One region of the Salinivibrio sp. IB872 genome, then DNA from elsewhere that is predicted to be linked to it. Evidence: predicted binding sites of a transcription regulator. Region 1 holds the regulator's gene; each other region holds the start of a gene.
The links. The regulator CRP, encoded in region 1, controls carbon source genes, mostly activating them, when cyclic AMP is high. The targets are predictions, from matches to a motif close to TGTGANNNNNNTCACA.
Positions count from the first base shown of each region.

Region 2: the regulator CRP is predicted to act here: its motif matches at 2,988-3,003, upstream of mlc (sugar metabolism global transcriptional regulator Mlc).
Region 3: the regulator CRP is predicted to act here: its motif matches at 2,588-2,603, upstream of rppH (RNA pyrophosphohydrolase).

Region 1 covers NZ_MUFO01000002.1:206,843-216,487, reverse strand. The annotation lists gene slyD (peptidylprolyl isomerase) at 1-263, opposite strand, end outside; gene BZJ18_RS01980 (YheV family putative zinc ribbon protein) at 314-517, opposite strand; gene kefB (glutathione-regulated potassium-efflux system protein KefB) at 527-2,326, opposite strand; gene kefG (glutathione-regulated potassium-efflux system ancillary protein KefG) at 2,316-2,900, opposite strand; gene BZJ18_RS01965 (ABC transporter ATP-binding protein) at 3,077-5,005, shown strand; gene BZJ18_RS01960 (TIGR02444 family protein) at 4,948-5,493, shown strand; gene BZJ18_RS01955 (hydrolase) at 5,480-6,442, shown strand; gene BZJ18_RS01950 (YheU family protein) at 6,590-6,808, shown strand; gene BZJ18_RS01945 (phosphoribulokinase) at 6,868-7,737, shown strand; gene crp (cAMP-activated global transcriptional regulator CRP) at 7,989-8,621, shown strand; gene BZJ18_RS01935 (hypothetical protein) at 8,751-9,617, shown strand.
Region 2 covers NZ_MUFO01000008.1:78,953-83,441, forward strand. The annotation lists gene BZJ18_RS05675 (methyl-accepting chemotaxis protein) at 1-1,490, opposite strand, end outside; gene queD (6-carboxytetrahydropterin synthase QueD) at 1,740-2,102, shown strand; gene queE (7-carboxy-7-deazaguanine synthase QueE) at 2,179-2,844, opposite strand; gene mlc (sugar metabolism global transcriptional regulator Mlc) at 3,109-4,323, shown strand; gene sstT (serine/threonine transporter SstT) at 4,429-4,489, opposite strand, start outside.
Region 3 covers NZ_MUFO01000018.1:97,749-102,237, forward strand. The annotation lists gene ptsP (phosphoenolpyruvate--protein phosphotransferase) at 1-1,903, opposite strand, end outside; gene rppH (RNA pyrophosphohydrolase) at 1,922-2,434, opposite strand; gene mutH (DNA mismatch repair endonuclease MutH) at 3,066-3,731, shown strand; gene BZJ18_RS09545 (DUF6482 family protein) at 3,741-4,043, opposite strand; gene BZJ18_RS09550 (NADP(H)-dependent aldo-keto reductase) at 4,183-4,489, shown strand, end outside.

The sequences.
Region 1 (9,645 bases):
TCTACGCCTTGGAATACGTTCGCCGGTACGCGTTGTACCATGGCTTCTTGATACTCACCGTATGCATCGTCAGGACCTACGGTCACTTCAAACGCGTCGCCTTTCTCACGACCTTCCAGTGCCTTTTCCAGACCAACGATCAGGTTACGGTGACCGTGTAGGTACTGGAGGGGTTCTTGCGCTGTTGATTCATCAACTAACGCACCGTCTTCATTTTTTACTTGGTAGGCCAGGCTGACCACCACATCATTTGCAATTTTCATGCTCGCTCCGAGACCGGAAGGTTAATGGACTGCCGATGATAACGGATTCCCTACTCCGGTTTAAAGATCCCAATGACATTCTCTGCCGGCGGGGTTTCAGACTGTGACTGCTGTGCCGAATCCGGAAGCCGACTCTCATGGTAATCGCAGCTGACACATTCCACTTTGTCAATATTGTTTTCGCGCCAGACTCGCAAGGTGTCTTGACGCTGACATTTGGGGCACGCCGCCCCGGCAATAAAGCGCTTTTTCACAATTCTATCCTATTCATCTCGGTTCCAACTCTGGTGGCGCTCAATATCACCACGCATTTCCCGATCAAAGATCTCTTCCAATTCTTTACGCGCCTCTTTCACGCGTGAAGCGGCAGCCATATCTTCATTGTGCTGGGGTAAGAGGTCTTGCAATACCCGCATATCTAGCTTGCGGAACAACACCTCGGCACGTTTTGCTTTGTAAGGGTGCATTCCCAAAGACTCTAGCGTCTGTCGACCTAAATCAAGCGCGCCAAGAAATGTCTCCCGCGACAAGGTTTCGACGCCTAAGCCCATGAGCTGATAAGCCTCCACCCGACTTCGTGCTCGCGCTAATATCTTTAAGTTAGGGAAATGCCGCTGACAAAGATCAACAATCTCCATCACTTCATCCGGCGAGTCGGTGCAAATCACAATCGCCTCTGCGCTTTGCGCTCCTGCCGCCCGTAGCAAATCAAGCTGCGTCGCATCACCGTAATACACATCATACCCGAACTTGCGTAATAGTTTGATTTGGGTGGGATCACGTTCCAAGATGGTGACACCAATTTTGTTGGCAAACATCAACCGACCAACCACTTGACCAAACCGACCAAAGCCCGCGATGATGACGCGCGCGTCATGTTGATCAAATTGCGTCTGTGGCGGTAACTCCTCTGGTTCATTAAAAGTGCGTTCAAACCAGCGTTGCTGCAAGGTAAGCATCAAGGGGGTGGTCATCATCGACAGACTCACCACCACCAGCAAAAAGGCATTCAATTCTTGGCTGAGTAATCCTTCTGCACGTGCCGCCGTAAAGATCACAAAAGCAAATTCACCGCCTTGGCTAAGCAACACCGCCATTTGACTGCGCGCTTTAGGTGCCACACCAAATAGACGCGCGAGCAGATAGATAAGTAACGCCTTACCGCACACCAGTGCAAGTACCGCACCGAGCAAGGTCAGCGGATATTCCAACAGTAGACCGAGATCCACCGCCATCCCGACCGCAATAAAAAACAGCCCTAACAGCAACCCTTTAAAGGGGTCGATGGCGGTTTCGAGTTCGTGGCGATACTCACTCTCCGCAAGCAGCACACCTGCTAGGAACGCACCTAGCGCCATCGAAAGACCCAACTGCTGCATCGCAAGCGCAATGCCAATCACCAAGGCCAGTGCTGCCACGTTAAACAGCTCGCTGACCCCGCTCATAACCACCAAACGGAATAGAGGCCGAAGTAAGAAGTGCCCACCAACCAACAGTGCGCCAATGCCCATAAACATCCATAGCACATCTAACCAGCTGCCGAGGCTGCCTCCTGCCAGCGCGGGCATCACCGCTAACATGGGGATGACCGCGATATCTTGAAACAACAGAATTGCAAACCCTGCTTGACCGGATTCACTGCGCATAAGGCGCTGGTCTTCTATAATTTTCATCGCAATGGCGGTGGAGGAAAGCGCCATGGCCATGCCCACAATAAAGCCCTGCCGTTCCGTCAGACCAAACATCACCCCGACGGCACCTATCACCAAGGTGGTCACCACCACTTGGCTGCCGCCCAGGCCCAGTATCGGCCGGCGCATCTGCAGCAGTTTTTTAGGATTTAGCTCCAAGCCAATCAGAAACAGCAGCAATACCACCCCGAATTCAGAAAAATGGAGAATAGACTCCACATCGCTGATAAGTCCGAGCCCCCATGGACCAATCACGATGCCGGCCATCAGATAGCCTAATACCGAGCCCATCCCTAACCGCTGCGCGAGTGGGACGGCAATCACCGCCGCTAACAGAAAAATAAAGGCCGCGGACAGCAAGTTATGCTCCATGCTCACCTCCCGCATGGACGAGCGGATCACGAATCCAATCGGCATACAGTTCCGCAAACGCATCCCGATCGGCATCACTAACACGGCGTGCCCAGTGCAAGACTAGCGGCGGAAGCCACGTCATGCGGCACAGGGCGGCGGTCAGCTCAAACGGTTGGAGAAGCTCTTGCATCGAATACTTGTTGTATCCGCTTTTGGTGAACGCCTCAGCCGCCCCTCCGGTGGTGACGACAAAACGGCAGGTTTTTCCTGCTAGCGCATCGCCTCCCTCGCCATGCGCAAAACCTTTGCCTAGCACCACATCAATCCATTCTTTCAATAACGCCGGACAGGAATACATTTGTAGCGGGTGCTGAAAAACAATCACATCAGCTTGTTGCACCCGTCGGCGCTCATCGTGCACATCAACCACAAAGTCGGGATAAGTTGCGTAAATATCGTGAACAGTCACATGCGGAAACGAAGAGATAGTGGCAAGCAGACGTCGGTTCGCCACCGACTGATCGGGGTCTGGATGGGCAAAGATCACCAACACCGACGCGGGGTCTTGATGTGCATCCTTGTCATTGGGCATAGGCATCCTTGTTATCACGGCAAGAGTCAGTTTTCATGCTTGTTTTTAACCTTAACACACAAAACACACAACACAGATCGCGCCAGTTAGGCCTGCTGGCGGGGAAATTTGGCAATCCCCGCACCAAGCTGGTATAACGACGACGCACCCAAACCACACTAGCGCACTGAATAATCATGATTAGCTTTTCTGACATCCAATTACTGCGCGGTGGCAAGCCACTGCTCGATCATACTTCTGCCACCATCCATCCCGGCGACAAAGTCGGATTGGTCGGCAAAAACGGCTGTGGCAAATCCAGCTTGTTTGCACTGCTTCGCCACCAGCTGACGTTAGATGCGGGCAGCTATCATTATCCTAGCCAATGGCAAGTAGCATGGGTGGCACAAGAAACGCCCGCACTGGAAAAAAGTGCGCTCGAGTATGTCATTGATGGCGATGCTGAATACCGTGAACTGCAGATGGCCTTGGCGGATGCGGAACAACGCGATGACGGTCATGCCGTGGCGACCTTACACGATAAACTGGATGCCATTGGTGGCTACAGTATTGAGGCGCGCGCCGCCAGTTTGCTCGATGGTTTGGGCTTTAGTCAGGCGCAAATGCAATGGTCACTCACGCAATTTTCGGGCGGCTGGCGGATGCGCTTAAACCTTGCCCAAGCACTGCTGTGTCGTTCTGACCTCTTGCTGCTTGATGAGCCAACCAACCACCTCGATTTAGATGCCGTGATGTGGCTGGAAAAATGGCTGCAGCAATACCCCGGTACCTTGGTGCTGATTTCCCACGACCGGGACTTTTTGGATCCTGTCGTCAACCGTATTATTCATATTGAGCATCAACAGCTGAATGAATACACGGGCAATTATTCCGACTTCGAGCAGATGCGGGCGCAGAAGCTGGCGCAACAACAAGCGCAGTTTGAAAAGCAAAAAAAGCAGATTGCCCACATGCAATCTTACATCGACCGCTTTCGTTATAAAGCCTCAAAGGCGCGCCAAGCGCAAAGCCGGATTAAGGCACTGGAGCGGATGGAAAAGGTGTTGCCGGCGCAATACGATAATCCATTTAGCTTTACCTTTTTCACCCCAGATGCGCTCCCAAATCCTATCTTGATGATGGACAAAGTCGCTGCGGGGTACGACAAGACACCGATTGTGGAAAATATCCGCCTCAACCTAGTCCCAGGCGCGCGTATTGGTTTGTTAGGCCGCAATGGTGCGGGTAAGTCTACGCTGATCAAACTTCTTGCTGGCACCTTGCCAGCCATGGCTGGTGAGCTCAGTTACTCCCAAGGGGTAAAAATTGGCTATTTTGCGCAGCATCAACTCGATACCTTGCGCATTGACGAAACCCCACTGCAACATATGAATCGCCTTGCGCCCACCACAGCCGAGCAAACGCTACGTGACTTCTTAGGGCGCTTTGGCTTTCAGGGTGATAAAGCGCTTGAGACCATTGGTCCCTTTTCGGGAGGCGAGAAGGCACGCTTGGTATTAGCGTTATTGGTGTGGCAAAAGCCTAACCTGCTGCTGCTTGACGAACCGACTAACCACCTTGATTTAGATATGCGCCAAGCCTTGACGCTTGCCCTACAATCGTTTGAAGGGGCGATGGTGATCGTAAGCCATGATCGCTTTCTGCTGCGCGCGACCACCGACGATCTTTATCTTGTCGACAACGGCGCGGTGCAACCCTTTGACGGTGACTTACACGACTACCATCGCTGGCTTGGCGAGCAACAGCGTGCCGACCGCGCGGAAAGTAAAAAACAAAACGCCGATGACAAAGCCGCCCCCCAGCAACGTCAGGTCGATCGTAAGGCACAAAAGCGTCGCGAGGCCGAACTTCGCCAAAAAACCGCGCCACTTCGTAAAAAAATTGACAGCCTAGACACAAAAATCGAACAGCTCTCTGCCATTATTGCCGATGCAGAGACCAAACTGGCCGACCCAACAATTTATGGCGCAGACCAAAAAGCCCAACTCGCGCAACAATTACAACGCCAGGCTGATGCCAAATCAGCGCTGGAAGAGGTAGAGCAAGAATGGATGGAGCGACAGGAAGAACTGGAAGCCATGGAGGCGGCATTCAATCAAGCCTAATTCCCGGCCAAGCGAATGCAGCCGACCTGTGGCAGTTTTGTTTGCAACACTATGGCAAGCAAGACGTCAAACAGGCGTGTCTTAAATTGCAAGATCAGCATCAGGGCAACGTCAACCTTGCCTTGTTGCTGGCTTGGCTAGAAAGCCATGGCTATGGCCTTGCCCCAGAGAGCCTCAGCCAACTTAAACAATCGCTCAGCCGCTCTGAGCATTTGCTGATTGCCTACCGCAACCTACGTCGCGATATCAAACCGCGCGTTGGCGCGGGACAATATAAAAAAATGCTGAATTTCGAGCTCAGCCTCGAGAAGTTCCAACAACAAGACCTCATCCACGCCTTGAATCAACAAACATGGCTGACCGAGTCGCCCTCGCCGTTGGCGTATTATTGCCGTCAACTCTCGCCCTCGGCCAAATCGCTCTATCCCACTCTGCGCGCCGGTGTGGTTAAAGAAGATGATCAAGGAGACGCTGATGACGCCTTTTGAACCGATTCCCAGCGCCCGTAATCCTCATCTACAAACCATCATGCCACGGCTGATGCGGCGGCAACCCGTGATCTCTCCTTTGTGGCAACAGCTGGATTTACCGGATGGTGATTTCGTCGATCTCGCTTGGACACAGACGCCTCAGCCCGGCCAACCGATAGTGGTGCTTTTTCATGGCCTCGCTGGCAGTTTTCATAGCCCGTACGCGAATGGATTACTGGCTGCTTTTCAGCGCCAAGGCTGGTGCGGTGTGGTGATGCACTTTCGTAGTTGCAGTGGCCGCTTAAACCGCGTCCCGCGCACTTATCACTCAGGCGAGACACAGGATGCGCGCTATTTTTTGACCACATTACGCATGCGTTATCCTCAGCATCCTATTCATGCCGTGGGCGTATCGCTAGGCGGCAACATGCTGGTGCGCTATTTGGCAGAGTATGCGGACGATCCGATTGTCTCCAGTGGCTGCGCAGTGTCACCCCCCTTAGACCTTGCCGCCTGCTCGTTACGCATTCAGCAAGGGTTCTCACGTGTCTACCAAGCGTACCTACTTCGCTCGATGCGACAAACCCTGTCAGATAAGCTCACGCGACACGCCCAAGTGGGTCGCTGGCAAGCAGGCGAGCAGCCCCGTATTTCGACCTTATTCGAGTTTGATCAAACCGTCACCGCACCACTGCATGGGTTTGAGGACGCACATCATTACTACCAGCAATGCAGTGGCTTATCCGTGTTGCCTGCGATCCGCGCCCCTTTGACCATCATTCATGCCAAAGACGATCCTTTTATGACTGATGCGGTGATCCCAACCACGCCATTACCGGCCAATATACGCTATCAACTCACTGACCATGGCGGACATGTTGGGTTTGTCACTGGCCATTGGCGTGCACCGCGTTTATGGTTGGAAGAGGCAGTGCCCGCGTGGATAGCTGAGCAACTCGACACCTGATGCCCCAATCGTCACGATAAATTGTGACTAAATCGACATAGACACACTGCACCTACACGCATAATTCGGTAAAATGGGAGCTAATTCACAACCTAAGCATGGAGATGGCGTCCGTGCCATCCCGATGTCAGCAAAAGGTGATGTAGTATGATGGTTCCATGGCAATCTGTGCCAGCCGAGACCTTGACCAATTTAATTGAACACTTTGTGTTGAGGGAAGGGACAGATTACGGTGAGCAGGAAGTCAGCTTTGCTGAGAAAGTTGAACAAGTGCGTGAACAATTAAAATCCGGCGACGCCGTGATTGTATACTCTGAGCTGCATGAGACAGTGGATATTCGTCGTCAGCGCGATCTCAGACCGTAACACCGCCTCCCCTTGTGGGCTGCGGTGTAAATTCAGACTGATCAATGACAGGGCTCGTCATGTCGGCTAAACACCCAATCATCGCTGTGACCGGTTCATCCGGCGCAGGCACAACCACGACCTCCGAAGCGTTTCGTAAGATGTTCAATATGATGAACATCAAAGCCTCTTGGTTAGAGGGCGATAGCTTTCACCGCTTCACGCGGCCAGAAATGGATGTTGAGATCCGTAAAGCCCGTGAACAAGGTCGTCATATTAGCTACTTTGGCCCCACGGCCAACGACTTCCCACGCCTTGAGCAATTTTTTAAAGAATATGGCGAACAAGGCACAGGTAAATACCGTCGTTATCTACACACCTTTGATGAAGCCGTGCCTTATAACCAAATGCCGGGCACCTTCACTCCCTGGCAAGATCTGCCTGAAAATACCGACGTATTATTTTATGAAGGCTTGCATGGCGGGGTGGTGGATGGTGACGTCAATGTCGCCCAGCATGTTGATTTACTGATCGGCATGGTGCCTATCGTTAACTTGGAGTGGATTCAAAAGTTTGTCCGCGATACGCGCGACCGAGGCCATTCCCGCGAGGCCGTCACGGACTCGATCGTGCGCTCCATGGATGATTATTTGCACTACATTACGCCGCAGTTTTCTCGCACGCATATTAACTTCCAACGTGTCCCGACCGTAGACACATCCAACCCGCTGAATGCAAAAGGGATCCCGTCACTCGACGAAAGCTTTGTCGTGATCCGCTTTCGTGGTATGAAGAACGTCGATTTTCCTTACTTACTGCAAATGATCAGTGGCGCGTTTATGTCTCGGCACAACACGCTGGTCGTGCCCGGCGGTAAAATGGGATTTGCAATGGAGCTGATTATTCGCCCCTTGATCCAACAGTTGATTGAGAAAGGCAAGATAGGTTAACCGCCGTAGCGCACTTAACGTGTATTACTTCTCAGGTCGTGATCTTAGCCACATTTTTGCCGAATTTTTAGGCGGTTGGCTTAGATCAAAATCAAGAAATCCAGATAGAAAAAAGATACACTCTTGTTAACATACAGTGAGCTTGTAGCCTGCGCCAAGACCTCGTATTCTGTGCATTGGACTGATGGGTTTCCATTCAGACAAAGACAGGACGTCGTTGCCGGGCAACACATGCAGAGGAAATAAGTTATATGGTTCCAGGAAAACCTCAAACAGACCCTACACTCGAGTGGTTCCTTTCACATTGTCATATTCACAAGTACCCGTCCAAAAGTACTCTGATCCATGCAGGGGAAAAGGCGGAGACCTTGTACTACATCGTGAAAGGTTCTGTGGCCGTACTAATCAAAGATGAAGAAGGCAAGGAGATGATCCTGTCTTACCTTAACCAAGGTGACTTCATCGGCGAACTTGGTCTGTTCGAAGAGGACCAAGAGCGCACCGCATGGGTACGTGCGAAATCACCTTGCGAAGTGGCAGAAATTTCATTCAAGAAATTCCGCCAGCTGATCCAAGTTAACCCAGACATTTTGATGCGTCTATCCTCTCAGATGGCGCGTCGCCTGCAAGTGACCAGCCAGAAAGTGGGAGACCTTGCCTTCCTGGACGTGACCGGCCGCATTGCGCAAACCCTACTGAACTTGGCGAAGCAACCTGACGCCATGACTCACCCTGACGGCATGCAAATCAAGATCACACGTCAAGAGATTGGTCAGATTGTTGGCTGTTCGCGAGAGACGGTTGGGCGTATCCTTAAAATGCTGGAAGAGCAGAACCTTATCTCAGCTCACGGTAAAACCATTGTGGTTTACGGCACACGCTAATCCTCGCGTGTTGCGACAAAACCGGCGTTTTTGCGTCGGTTTTTTTATTTTTATTGACTGAAAACTCATTAACCAAGTTCTACACTTCAAAAACGACCAATCTAACAACTGATTAACAGGATGTCGTTTATGAGAAGCTTACGTCAAACCCTTGCTGCATTGCTACTCGCGGCGGTTTCTTCAACTGCTGCGGCGAATATCACCATTGTCCATCCAGAACCACGGGCTGGCTCTGCCCTCGATTTATACGCTATCGACTTGATTGAGTTTTTAGCGGAAAAATCAGGTGAGTCTGTCACTTTACAAGCCTTTCAAGGTCAAATTGGCTCTCAGTCTCGTAAAGTGGAAATGCTAAAACAAGGACGACTGACGGTAGATTGGCTCGGGGCCGACCGTACCCTTGAGTCAGAGTTACTTCCCATCCGTTATCCAGTCTTTCGGGGTCTATTAGGCCATCGCTTGTTCATTACCAATCAAGCCACCGAACCCAAGCTTGCACAAATCAGTGACCAAGCAGGGCTCAATAGTCTGACCATGATCCAAGGGCAAGGCTGGGCGGATGTGAAGGTCTTGCAGTCGGCGGGATTTCGGGTTCGAGAAATCTCAAGCTTTGAGAATATCTTTAAAGGCGTCGATACCGGACGGGCCGACCTCTTCCCGCGTGCGCTTATCGAACCTTTTAGCGAGCTGGCAGAGCGACCTCAATATACAAATCTGTTGGTTGATCCGCACTTAATGCTGATCTACCGCTTCCCAATGTTCTTGTTTGTATCGCCCCAAAACCCAGAGGTAGCGACCATGCTCAACGATGCCTTTGCGGCCGCCTATCAAGACGGATCCTTCATCGAATTTTTTGAGAATGCCCCTCTGGTAAAAGAGACCTTTGAGAAAGCCAATATTGGTGAGCGCACGTTTATTCGGGTCGACAACCCACATCTGAGTAATGAGACTCAGGCAATTGACGATAAATTCTGGCTCGATATTGAAAGTCGCTAAACACCGCCAACCAAAAAAGGAGAGCATC
Region 2 (4,489 bases), on a different contig from region 1:
TGAATCCGGCCGACTTGCTCGAGTAAGGCGTCAGTCATTTGTGCTTGATGTTGGCTTTGTTGGCTAATGTCATCGGTATTATTGTTCACGGTGGTCACTTGCTCAGCAATATCCGCCAAGGCGTCAGAGAGTTGCATCACCGTCTCGGCACGTTGATTCGCGCTTTCTGTGGTGGCTTCGACTGCTTGAGCGGAGGCTTCACTGCCTGAGCACAAGTTTTCAATAATGGTTTGGATTTCCCCGGTTGCATCATGGCTACGGCTGGCCAAGTTACGTACTTCTTCAGCGACCACGGCGAAGCCGCGACCTTGTTCACCAGCGCGAGCGGCTTCTATCGCCGCATTCAGCGCGAGTAGGTTAGTCTGCTCAGCGATTTCGCGGATCACGCCCAAAATGGTTGTCACTTGTTGGCTTTGCTGGTTTACATCCAAAATCTGGCTGCGTACTTGACCAATATCATCCATCAGTTTGCGGATATCATTGGCGGCGACGTTGGCCAGTTCACTGCCTTGATTGGCGCTACCGGCAGCAGACTCGCTCAATTGTGCAGCCTCGCTCGTACGGCTTTGAATGTCATGTTGATGTTGCTGAACATCATTGATGGCCGTAGACATTTCATTGGTTTCATTACGTTGGCTATCGGCGAGTTGGTCGGTATGCCCAGAGACGCGAATGAGGTTTAACGCTTCAGACGACAGCGTCTCTGAGGTACGTTGCACCTGTTGTAAGCTCGCAGAGAAATTATCGAGTAATTGGTCACAGCTGTTACATAACTCGCCAATCTCGTCATTGCGTGTGTCATTCAAGCGCTCAGCCAAGTTTTTGTCGCGACTCGTCCGCTTCATAAAGGCCGATACATGCTTGAGGGGTGACACCACCCAACGACGGATCACAGTCAGTGAGATCAGAAAACCCAATACGGCGATACTGCCCATGATCCCGGCAGTGATAAGCATTTCTTTATCAATGGTGCCATAGAGCGGCTGTAAGTCATATTCGAGTCGAATAACGCCCAGCACAGTTCCCTCTTCGGCAACATGGCATTGTAGGCAATTGGTCCCGCGATAATCACTGCTGGCTTTCATTGGCAGTGCCACAACCAACCCCTTGCCGGATTCAGAGTCAAAGGTTTCGACAATGGTCTCGCCATCAAGCGCACGTTGGTCGATATTATCTTTTGGGGCTTGTTCAGGGTTGCCTGGACCGAAAAAGCGGGTGATCGCTTCTGCCCGAATAACACGTGCCTCTTCAATACCCTTGTGGGAAAGCATTTTATCACGCAGTGTATTGCGTTGGCTGATTGTGCCGGTCAGCATCAACATATTCAGGCTATCGAAATAGTTGGATGCTTTATCGAGCGTTTGTTCACTGACTATCGAGGTCATCAGCGCTTTTTGCTGATGTGATTGATAGGCCAACGAGGTCACAAGCACCAGAGCGAAGACGAGAAAAAGCGAAAGGAGAAGTTTGCTCGCGAGAGTCATGCGCATGAGTCAACCGTTTGTTATTAAATTATATGTATGTCAATTGAATTCTGTCAGATCTATGTTAAACCGTGTCTCACCAGATGCCTCGATTCCCATATAAAATGTGTGATTTCATCGACGTAAATTGTCGCACCTTTGCGACGGGCAACGGTTTGCTTTGGCTATAATCGCGTTGATCTCAGGGATAGAGATTGTGTCGGTCAGGGAAGTTGAGTAGCATGCGCCATCTTGTTGTTGATGGGATTTGGCAGTATGACAACTGAACTGTTTAAAGAATTTACCTTTGAGGCCGCACACCACTTACCGAATGTGCCAGAAGGACATAAGTGTGGGCGTTTGCACGGTCACTCGTTTATGGTGCGTTTGTATGTTGAAGGAGAGGTTGATCCACACACAGGCTGGGTGATCGACTTCGCTGACATCAAAGCCGCTTTCAAGCCTATCTATGATCGTCTTGACCACTACTATCTCAATGAGATTGAAGGGCTGGAAAACCCAACCAGCGAAGTGTTGGCGCGTTGGATTTGGCAACAGGTCAAGCCAAACCTGCCTTTATTAAGTAAGGTAATGGTGAAGGAAACCTGCACCGCAGGCTGCACTTATCGCGGTGAATAAAAAAGAGCCGAGTATCATCACTCGGCTCTCTTATCGATACACTTCATATCGGCTAATACGATGGCTCCCATTGGCGCTAAGCAATGTTTAAATATTTGTGCGTTTGTATCGACAAGCGCCAGCCGCGCGCAATACAGGTATCAATACACAGTTTAGTGGCTCGCGGCTTTTGACTGACCGGTTGTAGCGCAATGGTTGCCTTCGGTGACGGTGGGCAGTGCTCAAGTAGGATATCTAACTGTGCAATGTCTTTCTCGGTGCCCACAGGATGTTTGATTTCGTTCGCGCGCGCCATCGCACTGGCCAGTACCGGTAATTTGCCGCGCATATTGATTTTAGGTGATACCGTGACCCAAGTCTGCGGACTGGCTTTAACCTCGTACGTGCCACTGGTTTCAATTTGGCACTGACACCCAACCGCTTCTAGCGCCTCGGTTAAGGGCACCAAGTCGTATAGGCAAGGCTCCCCCCCAGTAATCACAATGTGTTTAGCCTGATAGCGTTGGGTGATTTCTGTCGCAATATCTTTCGCACTCAGCCAGCACCAAGCAGGCGAGTCTTCTGACTTATCGATAATAAATATCTTGTCTTGCTGATCGTTATCATCGGTTTCCCATGTTTGCTTGGTATCGCACCAAGCGCAGCCGACAGGGCAACCTTGCAAGCGGACAAAGACGGAGGGCACGCCAGTAAATGTGCCTTCTCCCTGAATAGTTTCAAAAATTTCGTTTACTCGGTACATCATGCTTTCTGGCGGTTCGATTCGACGGCGCATTATGCCAATTTATCCTCCGCAGATCTTGCTTTTTCACGATTGATTGGATTTTTACCATAGTTACTAAATCGTATGGTTTCGTGAGGCTAAACGCGATTTTCACACCTTAAAGTGATAGATATCACGTGGCGACCTTATTGTGCTTCACAATTAGTTCGCAAAGTAAAAAAATTCAATTATACGCATCATCATGAATAGGATCGCCAGATCCCAGCAGTAATAGGACAGGGCATGATTATTGGGCAGCCGGGGCATATTGATCATATCAAGCGCAAAAATGCCGGCACAGTGTACAACTTGATCGACCGCTTTGGGCCTATCTCGCGCATCGAGCTTTCCAAGCGCAGCCAGCTGGCACCTGCCAGTATTACTAAAATTGTCCGTGAGCTAATGGACGCACACCTTGTCAAAGAAACACAAATTCAAGAAACCAGTATGCGTGGTCGACCCGCCGTTGGGTTGATGCTGGACAATGACGGGTGGCAATTCTTATCGATGCGTTTAGGGCGCGGTTACCTCACGATGGCTTTGCACTCGTTAAGCAGTGACATTCTGGTACAAGAACGCCATGAGTTGGCGGTGATGCCTCAAGAGGCCTTGCTAGCGACCGTTGTCGAGTACGTTAAAGCCTTCTTTTCGCGTCATCATGAAGTGGTGGATCGCGTGACAAGCATCGCGGTGTCGTTGCCGGGTTTAGTGAATAGTGCGCAAGGAACGGTCATTCAAATGCCGCACTTTGAGGTTAGCCATATGCCATTGGGGCCCGTCCTGCATCGAGAAACAGGATTACCGGTTTTTGTGGGTAATGATACCCGCTCGTGGGCGCTGGCTGAAAAGTTATTTGGTAACGCGAAAGAATCAGATAGCGCGGTGCTGATTGCCGTTCACAATGGCGTTGGGGCTGGGATTATCCTAGAAGGAAAAGTACTCCAAGGGCGCGTGGGGAATGTGGGTGAGCTGGGTCATATTCAAGTGAAGCCATTTGGTAAGCGATGCTTTTGTGGCAACTATGGTTGCTTGGAAACCGTTGCAAGTTTGGCCGCGGTCATTGAGCAGGTGGAAACCTTGCTCGCAGAGGGGCACCCTAGTCAATTGCGCGGTAAAACCCTCACTATCGACGCGATTTGTGATGCCGCCGTCGCCGGTGATGCGTTGGCGCAACGCGTGATTACAGAGCTTGGTCATCACCTAGGGACAGCGATCGCCATCGTGGTGAATTTATTTAATCCGGAAAAAATATTATTCGGCGGCGAGTTTAATCGGGCGAAATCGGTGCTCTATCCAGCAATCATGGAATGCTTAAAGACGCAAACCATCCCCTTATACAGCCAAAACTTAGTGCTAGAAGAAAGTTATTTCTACACGCAAGCGACCATGCCGGGCGCCGCGATGGTGAAACAAGCCATGTACGACGGCAAACTACTCATGAAGGTACTGGAAGGCTAGTAACGAGGCTATAAACGAAAAAAGCAGGTGCCAAGCACCTGCTTTTTGTATCAAGCCTGAATGGGAGCGCTATCCGCCTTGTGCCGATAAAACGCCCTTTATGGCTTATCCGTTTTTACGCTCTTCACCCATACAGGCTGCGGCGGTAAAGACTACGTCTGTTGAG
Region 3 (4,489 bases), on a different contig from region 1:
TGCGATCCACGGCCAACAAATACTGCGTTAAATCGTTGGTGCCAACGGAAAGAAAATCGACTTCTTGCGCGATCCCATCGAGCTGATACAACACCGAGGGTACCTCAACCATAATGCCAAGCAGCGGTTTCACCAGAACTTCTCCCGCCAACTGTGCCTCTTGGCGTACTTCCTCAAACGCGCGAGCAATTAACGCTTTCGCTTCCAGCAATTCATTCACACCGGAGATCATCGGCAATAAGAGTTTCAAATTATCCAAACCCAAACTGGCACGCAGCATCGCACGCACTTGGATCAGAAAAATATCGGGATGATCTAAGGTAAAACGAATGCCGCGCCAGCCAAGAAACGGGTTATCTTCATCGACACTCAAATAGGGTAATGGCTTATCCCCGCCAATATCCAAGGTGCGCATCACCACCGGTTTATCTGGGTAGCTGGCTAAAATCGCACGGTATTGTTTGACCTGTTCGTCCTCGGAAGGAAAACGGCGCTGCATTAAAAAAGGCACTTCGGTCCGAAACAAGCCCACCCCATCGACACCTTGGTTGATGGCGATGCTACTGTCGGCGCTCAAACCAGCGTTCAAATGGATCTGGATACGGGTGCCATCTTGGCTTTTTCCGGGCGAGGCTAGCGCCGTATCTAGGGTCGATTGCAAACTGACTTCCGCTTGAACCAGCTGCTGATACTCCTTCAGCAAAGGTGCGGCGGGCTCAATCATCAACAGCCCTTTGTGACCATCCAAGATCACCGATTTATTGTGGAGTCTTGGCGCGGAAAAGCTCACTCCCATCACCGCCGGAATGCCAAGTGCCCTTGCCAAGATGGCCGCATGGGAGTTCGCCGCGCCCTCTTCGGCTACGACCCCCGCGAGCAGCGCACGTGGAATAGAAGCCAGCATGCCAGCTGTCAGTTCACGGGCAAGCAAGACGATAGGTGACGAGATGGGTTGATGATTGCTTGAGGCTTCAGAAAGAAAATAGAGTAACCGCTGGCCGAGCTCCTTCACATCGGCAGCCCGTGCCTTAAGATAGGGATCATCCATGGCCGCAAAACGGGATGAAAAGGTTTCTACCGTTTGTCGGACCGCCCACGCGGCTTCGTCGCCCTGTTGGATACGTAGGGTCATATCCTCACGCAGCATAGGATCGTTGAGCAAATGGACAAACAAATCAAAGATCGCCAGCGCTTCTTTTTGTAGCTCCTTATCAAAGCGTTTTCTAAGGCGACGGAACTCCACTGACGCATCATCTAATGCGGCATCTAAACGATCGAGCTCTTTTTGAACATGCAAACAGCTGGCCGGTGAAACGTCCTCTAAACGTGGTTGAGAATCATCACACCATGCATTCGCAATTCCTACCCCAGGTGATGCGGGAACCCCTTCCAACAACACGGGTGACTGTGACGCATTCAGCCATCCGCCTTGTGCATCGGCATGGGCAAACACTACGGCCAGTTGCGCGGCGAGAGTGACAAGAAACGACTCTTCACTTTCGTCAAATTGACGCGGCTGGTGTTGCTGCACGACCAGTACGCCCAGTACCGTTTTACGATAAATAATGGGCGTACCTAGAAAAGACTGGAAGGCATCTTCTCCTGTGGCAGGGAAAGGTTTAAACGCGGGATGCTCACGCGCATGGGCCAGATTGATCGGTTCTGCGCGCTCGCCAACTAACCCTACCAAGCCTTCACCAAAAGACAGTGAGACTTGCGCGGCAGGATCCAAGCCTTGGGTGGCCATCAGATCAAAGCTGGCTTGCTCGGGATTGGCAAGGTACACAGAGCAACACTCAGTGTGCATCGCAACACAGGTTTGCTGCACTAGGGTTTGCAGCGCCTGATGAAGATCCGCCGATGCGGCTACGCTCTGAACAATATTTCTAAGCTGTGTCAGCACCGGCTTCCTCCTTAAACGTTACCCTCGCTTGTTCCGACGTCGAGGCTTACGCTCCTTAAAAGGCATCGCTAACGGCGCAAACTCTTTCATTGCGCGGCGGTATACTTCGCGTTTGAAAGACACAACCTGACGTACCGGATACCAATAACTGACCCAACGCCAGCCATCAAATTCCGGGGTTCCCCCGCGGGACACATTCACTTTCGACTCATCGCATTCCAGCTTCAACAAAAACCATTTTTGTTTTTGCCCAATACAGACTGGCTTGGAGTCCCAACGCACCAAACGTTTCGGGAGCTTATAACGTAGCCAATGACGGCTAGTACCCAAGATGCGGACATCTTTTTTGGTCAGCCCCACTTCTTCGTAAAGCTCACGGAACATGGCTTGTTCGGGACTTTCCCCATCATCAATCCCGCCTTGCGGGAACTGCCATGAATGCTGACCATATCGACGAGCCCAGAGAACCTGACCGTGGCCGTTACATATTACTATCCCCACATTGGGACGATAGCCATCGCCATCAATCACTGGACGACCTCAATGATAAATCTCTACTGAGTCTGATTTTTTCACAAAAAGCCGCTAAGGGTAAACAAACATTGTGGATTAACCTGTGTTTTTGCGCACTCGTCGTCATCTGAGGATAACTCAGGGCCTAACAGGAAGTTATAAACATAGCAATGAGAGTTTGCGCACATTTATTCACGCTTTCTGTGGATAGATTTGTGAAGAAGCAACGAAAAAGTCTAAAACGTCATCAGATCAAGATCAGTTAATCTGATTTATAATTAAACAAAAATAAAAATAACCCATATAAATCAGAATATTAAAAACATAAAACCCAGCAAAGATCCTTCTGACGATCTTTCGATCATCCTTTGCACACAGATCGCTCAAAGATCCATCAGTTAGTAAATTATCCACATCGTTAGCGCAAAAATCCAACAATATCGTTAGTTACTCACCTAACACAGGTAAAAATGGTACTGTATATATGATCATGGTCGCGATTTTTATACGCAACACTTATCTTTCTGTGGATAACTAAAGCGCCGCCAGATTGATCTTCACCATGAGGATCCTTGCGCCTTGCTCGACGCTTAACGATAATGCCGGTCATCTTATGCCAAACATTACCCGATGCCGAAAAGCTATCTATATGCAGCCACCACAGTCCGAATCAGAACTCATGCAGCGTGCCGCTGATTTAGCCGGTTTTACGCTAGGGGAAATCAGCCACGAGCATGGGGTCGCCTGTCCGGCCGATCTGAGCCGAGAAAAAGGCTGGGTAGGCATGTTGTTAGAAACCTGCTTGGGCGCGACGGCAGGAAGTAAGCCCGAGCAAGACTTTGCTCATTTGGGGATTGAGCTGAAAACGATCCCCGTTAACGCGCATGGCAAGCCACTCGAAACTACCTTTGTGTGTGTTGCGCCTTTGACGGGGATCAGTGGTGTACAGTGGGAACACAGCCATGTTCGGCACAAACTCTCCCGTGTTCTTTGGGTTCCGGTTGAGGGAGAACGCACTATCCCACTCGCAGAGCGGCGCATTGGCACCCCCCTGCTCTGGTCACCCAGTCGAGAAGAAGACGCGCAGCTGCGTGCCGATTGGGAAGAGCTGATGGATTTGATTGCCTTAGGACGGGTGAATGATATTACCGCGCGTCACGGCCAGTATTTACAGCTGCGCCCCAAAGCCGCCAACAGCCATGCACTCACCGATGCGTTTGGGGCAAAAGGCGAACCGATCAAAACCCTACCGCGTGGCTTTTATCTGCGCACCCAGTTCACCCATCATATTCTAAGCCGATTTTTCGTCAGCTGACCGAACGGCCTAAAAGCGTATCGGCATGTCCTCTTTGCAGGGCGGTTGATCACCGGTGGCGAACTCGTCGTAAGGGTCGAACAAGCGCAATACACCCTGTTCAATTCCCAGCGCCTTTAAGCGGTCTCCCACTTGACCCACATTATCAAACTGCATCACTTCACCGGTGGCATCGTCACGCAAAGGTTCGAGGTGGTGTTTCACCTCCACTTCAACGGAATATTTCGCACCACCGGCGTGCGCCATCACATAACATTGGGGGCAAGAGCGCGGGTCGGCGCGCATCCATGCCTTAAGTTGTCCATAGTTCATGATGCTCTCCTCGTTGTAATCTTTATCAGTAAAGAGCAGGATCGGAGAAACTGTCAAGCAAGGCGCCACAACGCTTTTGCTGAGCAATAAAATTCTCTACTATGGAATGCCATAGGTCGATTGCAGACAAGGAGACAGGATGCAATACCACCGCCTGCCCCATTCCACCTTAGATGTCAGTAAAGTGTGCTTGGGCACCATGACCTTCGGTGAGCAAAACACCGAAGCCGATGCCCATGCGCAATTGGATTTTGCCCTTGAGCGCGGCGTTAATTTTATCGATACCGCCGAAATGTATCCGGTTCCGCCCAGCCAAGCCACCCAAGGCCGAACCGAGGCGTATATTGGAAGTTGGTTAGAAAAGTCGGGGAAGCGTGATCGTGTGATCTTGGCCACCAAAGTCGCTGGTCCACGCAATGTGCCTTACATTCGTGAGGATATGTCCC